Regions from separate parts of the Comamonas sp. UBA7840 genome, predicted to be linked through region 3. Evidence: predicted binding sites of a transcription regulator. Region 3 holds the regulator's gene; each other region holds the start of a gene.
The links. The regulator FNR, encoded in region 3, switches genes on or off when oxygen is low (the NO sensors DNR and NnrR bind a similar motif). The targets are predictions, from matches to a motif close to TTGATNNNNATCAA.

Region 1: a site for FNR is predicted at 1,184-1,197, ahead of cyoA (ubiquinol oxidase subunit II). Genes of this name have one in related genera too.
Region 2: a site for FNR is predicted at 1,146-1,159, ahead of B3R00_RS04565 (bacteriohemerythrin). Genes of this name have one in related genera too.
Region 4: a site for FNR is predicted at 908-921, ahead of B3R00_RS04465 (PHA/PHB synthase family protein). Genes of this name have one in related genera too.

The regions. Positions count from the first base shown of each region.
Region 1 is NZ_DLTI01000012.1:165,752-167,955, forward strand. Features, by position in the region: gene cyoA (ubiquinol oxidase subunit II) at 1-962, opposite strand, end outside; gene B3R00_RS03035 (MFS transporter) at 1,387-2,204, shown strand, end outside.
Region 2 is NZ_DLTI01000015.1:170,214-172,417, forward strand. Features, by position in the region: gene tyrS (tyrosine--tRNA ligase) at 1-343, shown strand, start outside; gene B3R00_RS04565 (bacteriohemerythrin) at 566-1,012, opposite strand; gene glmU (bifunctional UDP-N-acetylglucosamine diphosphorylase/glucosamine-1-phosphate N-acetyltransferase GlmU) at 1,297-2,204, shown strand, end outside.
Region 3 is NZ_DLTI01000008.1:31,221-33,424, reverse strand. Features, by position in the region: gene hemN (oxygen-independent coproporphyrinogen III oxidase) at 1-384, opposite strand, end outside; gene fnr (fumarate/nitrate reduction transcriptional regulator Fnr) at 588-1,313, shown strand; gene B3R00_RS01700 (hypothetical protein) at 1,416-1,664, opposite strand; gene B3R00_RS01695 (FixH family protein) at 1,844-2,131, opposite strand; gene ccoG (cytochrome c oxidase accessory protein CcoG) at 2,200-2,204, opposite strand, start outside.
Region 4 is NZ_DLTI01000015.1:145,556-147,759, forward strand. Features, by position in the region: gene B3R00_RS04460 (GMC family oxidoreductase) at 1-731, shown strand, start outside; gene B3R00_RS04465 (PHA/PHB synthase family protein) at 1,015-2,204, shown strand, end outside.

The sequences.
Region 1 (2,204 bases), on a different contig from region 3:
TCAGGCAGGTTCAGGCCCACCTTCTTCATGTAAGCCGCGCCGCCTGCAGCGTCGATGGCCATCATGTGGTGCATGCACATCTTTCCTTCTTCCACGCACATGTTCAGCACGCGGTCGTACAAACCTTCTTGCACGGAAGAGAAACGGGTGACGGGATGGCGCTCGCTGGGCTTGACCAGATCCAGGTAAGACACACGGTTGAGCTCCTGGCCTTCGTCCTTGGCCTTTTGCACCCAAGCGTCAAAGCCTTCGTTGCTCAGGCCATGGAACTTGAAAGTCATGCCCGAGAAGCCAGCACCGCTGTAGTGCGAGTTCAAACCCTTGAAGACGCCTTCTTGGTTGATCACGGCATTCAGCTCGGTCTGCATGCCGGGCATGGCATAGATCATGCCGGCCAGATCAGGCACGTAGAACGCACTCATAGTGTGCGAGGCGGTCAGCTTGAAGCGGATCGGACGATCCACAGGAGCAGCCAGTTCATTGACCGTAGCAATTCCTTGCTCGGGGTAAATGAACATCCACTTCCAGTCCAGTGCCACGACTTGCACTTCCAGCGGCTTGACGTTGGGGTCCAACGGCTTGCTCGCAGAAATACGGTCCAGCGGACGATAAGGATCCAACTTGTGCGTGCTGATCCACGTCAGTGCGCCCAGCGCAATGATGATGATCAGGGGCACACTCCAAATGACCAGCTCCAAGGCGGTCGAGTGGTGCCACTCAGGGTCGTACTCGGCCTCGGCATTCGTCTGGCGATACTTCCAAGCGAACAGCAAAGTCAGCAGGATCACAGGGACGATGATGATCAGCATCAGCAAGGTGGCAGTCACCACCAAGTCGCCGGACTGAGCAGCAACATCCCCAGCGGGATTAAGCACGACGGCCTTGCTGCAACCGGTGAGGGTGGCAAGCAGTGCCGCGGCAGCGAGCCAAACTGGCCCGCGAGTTTCCGTGGATTTAGGCATGCTTTGAACGCGAAAAACGCGCGTTGTTAGGTGTAAACGCGGATTACAAAACCTGCTGAATTTACTCCGGTCCACCATCTTCTTGCTTCTTGACGCTGGTCAACGCAGTGCCGTGTGATGTCTTTACGTAGGAAACCAGCACCCCAAGCTGTCAATAGACCTCTGTCAAAGAATGTCTAAATCCTTGATTTTTCAGGACATACTGAAATAAGAAAAAGCTCTTGATAAATGTCAAGACCACCCCCAACTTGGGGCAATCCAGCCACACCCAACACCCCGCTTTGGCCGGGGTCTTTGCGCCTTTAGGGTCGCTTTGCCGTAGCAACAAACCCTTCTCCTACAGAGGCCCCGGATAAAACTCGCTTGTTGACCTGCATCAAGCGGCGTACAAGTGGTGCATTGTTTCCCCAGGAGCGATGCATCTATGACTAGCTTTGCACACACCCCCCATCCTATGGATGCGGCATCCATGGACCGGCAGCTTGCTGCGGCGAACCACAGCGAAGACATCACCCCAGGAGAAATCGCCGCCGGCGTCATCATCGGACGAGCCTCTGAGTACTTTGATTTTTTCGTCTTCGGGATTGCCTGCGTGCTGGTGTTTCCTTATGTGTACTTCCCGTTCTTGTCCCCGCTGGAAGGAATGCTGGCAGCTTTTTCGGTTTTCGCACTGGCTTTCATCGCCCGCCCGGTCGGCACCTTCATTGGCATGGAAATACAGCGCCGCTGGAGCATGGCCGCCAAACTCACGATTGCGCTTTTTTTGCTCGGCAGCGCGACGGTAGGCATTGCCCTGCTGCCCAGCTATGACAGCATTGGCGTGCAGGCCATCTGGTGGTTGATGGGCCTGCGTATAGCCCAAGGCCTGGCCGTGGGTGGCTCCTGGGAAGGTTTGCCCTCCCTCCTGGCGCTGCACGCGCCCACAGAAAAACGCGGCTGGTGGGCCATGATTGGTCAACTCGGCGCTCCGATTGGTTTTATCGTCGCCGCAGGGGTGTTTGGCTTTATCTACAGCCAACTCTCGCACGAAGAATTCATCAGCTGGGGCTGGCGCTACCCGTTCTGCGTCGCTTTTGCCATCAACGTTGTGGCCTTGTTTGCCCGCCTGCGGTTGGTGGCCGATGACGCCTACACCCAGCAGTTCCAGTCCATGGAACTGACGCCTTCCGCACCGTTTGAAATGGTTCGCAGCGGCGAAGGTCGCAATGTCTTTCTGGGCGCCTTGGCAGCCCTGGCCAGTTT
Region 2 (2,204 bases), on a different contig from region 3:
CAACCCCAAGCACGCCAAGGTGGCGCTGGCCAAGGAAATCACCACGCGTTTCCACAGCGCTGCAGCCGCCGATGCGGCCGAGCAAGACTTCAACAACCGTGCCAAGGGCGGCATTCCCGACGATATCCCGGAGCTGAGCCTCTCCGGTGCGCCCATGGGGATTGGTGCCTTGCTCAAGCAAGCCAACCTGGCGCCTTCCACCAGCGAAGCCAACCGCCTGATCGACGGCGGCGGCGTGCGCATTGACGGCACCGTCATCAGCGACCGCGGCCTGAAGGTAGAGGCGGGCACTTTTGTGCTGCAGGTGGGCAAGCGCAAGTTTGCCCGCGTGACGCTGGCCTGACCGTTGGCGACGCACTGGCCTGCCCAAGCCAGCAGCCAGAAGCCAGAAGTCGCAATTCACCTGCAGCTTGGAGAGACTGGGCGCTGTGCGTGCCCCCAGCCGCTGCCTTGGAAAAGGTGGCGGCTTTTTTATGCTTTGAAAAAATGAGCTGTTTGCGCTTGGGGAAATATGGGTTTGAGAGTGTTTATTATTTGAAATCCATGCAATACAAGCGCCAGTAGCTCACTTTTTAATGGCAACGGGTGGCGGTGATACGGTGTTGTCTGCGGCGAGGGTCGCTTGGAAAAACGGCACATACGCGCGGTCTTCTTCAAGGATGTGGCAGCGCAGCCAGTCTTTGAGAAAGTCCAGCGCCTCCAGGTCGACATCTTCCCCGGCCTCAAAGCGCAGCAGCCAATCCATGGCCTGGGCGGTGAAGTGGGCGTGTTCGGCAGTGTGCGCGGCCGTTTGCGGATAGCCGTAGCGCTGGAACATCACTTCTTCTTCAATGAAGTGGTTGTGGGTGTAATCGACCAAGCCTTCAAGTACCTGCCCGATGACGGCGCGCTCAGGGATGGGGTTGCTCAGCTCGTCATACAAGGTGTTGATCAATTGCACCAGCGTCTGGTGCTGCGCATCGATGCGCGGAATGCCCAGCATGAGCGCACTGGACCACGGCATAAAGGTCATGAACGATCCTTTCAATTCACTCTGAGAAGACGGTGAAAAAGCGCGCGGGGCAGTGTGCGCGGCGCGAAGCTGTACAGAATGCAGAAAGGGCCGCGCGGCTCCAAGGGGGCAACCCAGGCGCCCCCAGCGCTTGCTGACGCAGGTCAAACACTTCGGGGCAGCCTGTCGTGTGTGCCCCACGCCAATCAGATGGCTGTCTGGCCGAGGTGTTCACGCGCAGGTGTGCCAGCGCGGGATAATCTGGCGCATAGCGCTGGCAGTAGCTGGCTTCACAATTGATTTTTATGTCCTCCTCTCACGCACTTCCCCTTGATATCGTCGTCATGGCTGCCGGCAAAGGCACCCGCATGAAAAGCAAGCACCCCAAGGTGTTGCAAAAACTGGCGGGCCGTGCGTTGCTGCAGCATGTGCTGGATACGGCCGCGCAGCTGCAGGCGCGCTCGGCCGTGGTGATTACCGGCCATGGGGCACCAGCGGTGGAGGCGGCCATCGGCCAAGGCCGCAGCAGTCAGGCTTTGGATTTGAAGTTTGTGCGCCAAGAGCCGCAGCTGGGCACCGGCCACGCCGTGCAGCAGGCTGTGCCTGCGCTGGCACAGGACGGCATGGTCATCGTGCTTTCGGGCGATGTGCCGCTGACCCAGGCATCCACCCTGCAAGACTTGGTGGAAGCTGCTGGCGGCAGCCGCATGGCGCTGCTGACTGTCACCCTGGACAACCCCACGGGCTATGGCCGCATCGTGCGCAATGCCCAAGGCACGGTGCAGCGCATCGTCGAGCAAAAAGACGCGAGCGACGCCGAGCGCGCCATCACCGAGATTTACAGTGGCATCATGGCCGTGCCCGCAAAGCGCTTGGCGCACTGGCTTGCACAACTGAACAACCACAACGCCCAAGGCGAGTACTATTTGACCGACATTGTTGCCATGGCGGTGGCCGATGGTGTGGACGTGGTGGCCCACCGCATCACAGATGCCGTGCAGGTGGCTGGCGTGAACAGCCCGCTGCAGCTGGCCGAGCTGGAACGCGCCCACCAGCAGCGCCAGGCACGCAGCTTGATGGAGCAAGGCATTCGCTTGGCCGACCCCGCCCGCTTTGACCTGCGCGACGATGTGCGCGGTCATGCGGCGCAACTGCTGTGCGGGCCGGATGTGGAAATTGATGTGGGCTGTATCTTCACCGGCAAGGTGGAACT
Region 3 (2,204 bases):
CAGGTTGCGCAGCTCATCGTCCGTCAAGAAAGTAGGCGTGCCGCCTCCCACGTGGAACTGGCTCACAACCTGCCCACGACCACAGTGCTGCAGATGCAAATCAATTTCGCGCTCCAAATAGCGCATGTATGTCACAGCACGTTCATGGTGCTTGGTGATGATCTTGTTGCACGCGCAGTAGTAACACAGGGAGTCACAAAATGGAATGTGCACATAGAGCGACATCGGCTGGTTTACAGCAGCTGCAACTTTGCGCTGCTTCAACGCCAAGATATAGTCACTATCACCAAACGCCTCCACAAACCTATCCGCAGTGGGATAAGAGGTGTAGCGCGGGCCTGGCACGTCATAACGACGCAAGAGTTCGGGGGTGACGACGGTCATGAATGAATCTTTTCCTTGATGACCATACTTTGCAACAATCGGCCACGTTTATCCTTGACGTGAATCAAGAGGTTGATGTACAAGGAATGTCACAATTTGAGCGACATCATTCCTTACTCCTTCGAGCTATCCCATAGTCTCTTATCTGATTTTTTAACTGCACAAGTCATCTTCTTACACAAGACTCTTGGGCTTTCGAGTACATGACTCCTCCAACCATCAAAGTTACCTGCTCCAACTGCAATTTGCGTGAACTCTGCATGCCCATGGGCCTGAATGAGCAACAGTTGCAGCGCATCGATGACATTGTGGCTACCCGCCGCAAAGTCAAACGCGGAGCAACACTGTTTCGCAACGGAGAAGCATTCACATCGCTGTACGCCATTCGCACGGGCTTTTTCAAAACCTGCGTGGCCACAGAGGATGGTCGCGACCAAGTGACTGGCTTCCAGATGGCTGGTGAAATCATTGGCCTGGACGGCATCGTCAATGACCACCACACCTGTGATGCCGTAGCACTGGAAGATGCCGAAGTCTGCGTCATGCCTTTTGACGGATTGGAAGAAATTTCGCGTGAAGTGACTGCCTTGCAAAGCCATGTGCACAAGGTGATGAGCCGCGAGATTGTGCGCGAGCACAGCGTCATGCTACTGCTGGGCAGCATGCGTGCCGAAGAGCGCTTGGCTGCTTTTATTCTGAACTTGGTTCAACGCCTGCATGCACGCGGTTTCTCCTCGTCGGAACTGGTGCTACGCATGACACGCGAAGAAATTGGCAGCTACCTGGGTCTGAAGCTTGAAACCGTCAGCCGCACCTTCTCCAAATTTGTGGAAGAAGGCATGGTTGAGGTAAAACAGCGCCACGTGCGCATTTTGGACACTGCTGCACTGCAGCGCTTGGTCAACAGCCAGCACGAGTGCAACAAGTAAGCGCTCTGGCTTTCCCATAAAAAAACCTCCCAGCGTAGGCTTGGGAGGTTTTTTTATGGGTGGTTGCTTTTTTATACAGCGACTGCCACAACACTGCCTTCGTTACATGCTGGGCTGGGCGTTCACTTCGGAAGCAGAAATAGACAGCAAAACCGTCAAATATCCAGCAGCCACAAAAACCACCCAAAAAGCAAAAAAGGCCAAGGTATAAATCGCCGTGCGGGATAGCTCAATCCCTTGCCCCAACCACAACATATCGTGCGGGTCGAATGCGGCAAACACCAGCATTTCCATCACGCCAGCTGCCAAAAAAGCGGGCCAAACAATCCACATTAAACGTCGTGTCCACATGTGCACTCCTTTGCGTGAATCATGTGGACATTGTGAGCACCATTCCCAACCAGGCTGCGTGGGACAAACGCTAAATAAAAATAATAGCTGCCAGCGCAATATTTACAATGACTTGTGCATTAAAAGCACTTGAAGTCAGCATATTTAAAGCGCAAGCAGCTACTTTTTTTAATAAACCGTTATTTAGGTGCCAGATTGGGCAAATCAGCATCGGGGGTTGTCACATGGTTACGCGCAGCACCCGCTGGCGCCAAGCTTTTTTCGATGTGGCGCAGTTCCTGGTTGATATTCAGGCCCTTTTGGTAGTAATCGTTGTCCACTACGGGATCCGCACCATTCATGGCAATCATGGCTGTCACGATACCTGCCACGACCACCACGGCAGGCCCTGCGAACACCAGCCATACGTGGCCATATTTCCACCAAGGACCTGATGGCACTTCCAGCTTTTTTGCTACCTGAGTCATAACCCACTCTCTTTCCATCAAACGCAGTGTGCAAGCACTCAGTCTTGCACACCAACAATGCTGCGTTCTTAGC
Region 4 (2,204 bases), on a different contig from region 3:
TGCTGGTGGCAGATGCTCCCCAGCTGACGCAGTCCTTTGGTTGGTCCGCGACAGGGCTGATGCACATGGTGCAAGGTGCATGGGAGTGGCACAGCAAGCGAACCGGCAGGTTAACTACCAATTTTGCGGAAGCAGGTGCTTTTCTGAAAAGCAGCCCCGAAGTATCACGGCCTGATTTGCAACTGCATTTTGTGGTGGCCAAACTCATCGACCATGGGCGCCAGACCGTTTGGGGGCATGGTTTTTCCTGCCATGTGTGTGTGCTGCGCCCACAAAGCCGTGGCACGGTCAGGTTGCGCAGTGCAGACCCCTTGACGTTGCCATTGATCGACCCCAACTTCTTGGCAGTGGAGGACGACTTGCAGCGCACCGTCCGGGGGGTGCAAATGGCACGTCGCATCTTGGCGCAAACCGCTTTGGCGCGGCATCGCGCGCAAGAGCTGCCTCGTTCCGCGAGCGCGCAAACGCCTGGGGAAATTGCACAGTGGGTGCGGCAAACTGCAGACACGATTTACCACCCAGTGGGCACCTGCCGCATGGGGCGTGGGGCGATGGATGTGGTGGATAGCCAATTGCGTGTGCACGGGGTGCTAGGGCTGCGGGTGGTGGATGCTTCTATTTTTCCGAGCATTCCAAGTGGTAACACGAATGCGCCCACCATCATGGTGGCCGAAAAAGCGGCATACATGGTGCTGTCACACGCAGAGAAAACGTTTGCGGCAGCGGGCTGAATGTGCGCTGGAGTCCTACAGCGCAGGAGGCGTGTGCTGTGTGTCGCCTGTTTACAAAAAGTAAATCTTGCGCGAGCTGTAACGGGTGCGCTTTGCCCTAGCTGGAACGCCTGTCAGGATAATCCGGCGGCCAAAGCGCCTATTGCATACTTTGAAGACAGTAGTGCGGCGAAAGCTTGATCAGTGTCAAGGCTGGAGCCTTTGGATTTGGTGGAAGTCCTTCTTTTCTTGAGAATCAGATGTTTCGGGCTTGATACAAGCTGTAACGCTGCATGGAGATGAAGTGACTGCTGAAAATAACCAGAAAGATTTGCAAGCTGAAGCTGCTCAAACTTTGGATGATCGCGTACGCGCTGCGTTGAGTGCTTCGACCATGGGCCTGTCGCCCGTGGCCTTGGGGTTGGCAACAGCCGACTGGTGCATGAATTTGGCATCTTCCCCCGGCAAGCAAATGACACTGGCGCAACGTGCGCTGCATCTGGCGCAGGAGGCTGCGCAAGCCAGTGTGCAACCTACAGGTGAGCGTGATGCGCGCTTCAAAGACGCGGCGTGGCAGCAGTGGCCTTACAGCGCCATGAAGGAGGGCTTCAAGGCCAGTGACCGCTGGTGGCGGGAGGCGGCGCAGGTGGAAGGTATGACGCGCCATCACCGTCAGCTGATGGATTTCTTTGCCCGGCAATGGATGGATGCCTTGGCACCTTCCAACTGGGCGATTACCAATCCCGAGGTGCTGGCCAAGGCCAAGGAAACGCGGGGCGCAAGCTTGCGTAAGGGCTTTGAGCTGTTTGTGCAAGATCAGCAAGCGGCACACCAAGCCAAAGCCGATACACCGGCGCAAGCGCTGGAGCCACTGGAGTTCGCCGTCGGCAAAGATGTGGCCTGCACGCCTGGCAAAGTGGTGTTTCGCAACCACTTGATTGAGCTGATTCAATACAGCCCCAGCACTGACAAAGTGCTGCCAGAGCCTGTGCTGATCGTGCCGTCTTGCATCATGAAATACTACATTTTGGATTTGTCGCCGCACAACTCCATGGTGAAGTACTTGGTTGGTCAAGGGCACACCGTGCTGATTGTGTCTTGGCGCAATCCCGACGCATCAGACCGAGACCTGAAGATGCAGGACTATCTGAGTACAGGTGTCTTGCAGGCGATGGCAGCCGTCAAAACGGTAACCGGTGCTCGCAGCATTCACACCATGGGGTATTGCTTGGGAGGTACTTTCTTGGCGATTGCAGCGGCCGCCTTGGGGCGCCTGAAGCGCAAGAAAACACGCACCGAAAAAGAGCAGGCCTTGATTCCCTCTGATATGCCGGAACTCAGTTCGGTCATCTTGCTGGCAGCGCAAACTGACTTTTCCGAACCCGGGGAGTTGGGCGTATTTATCGACGAGGCGCAACTGGCCAATTTGCGCCAGAGCATGAATGAAAAGGGGTATCTGTCAGGCAAGCAGATGGGCGGTTCTTTCCAGTTCTT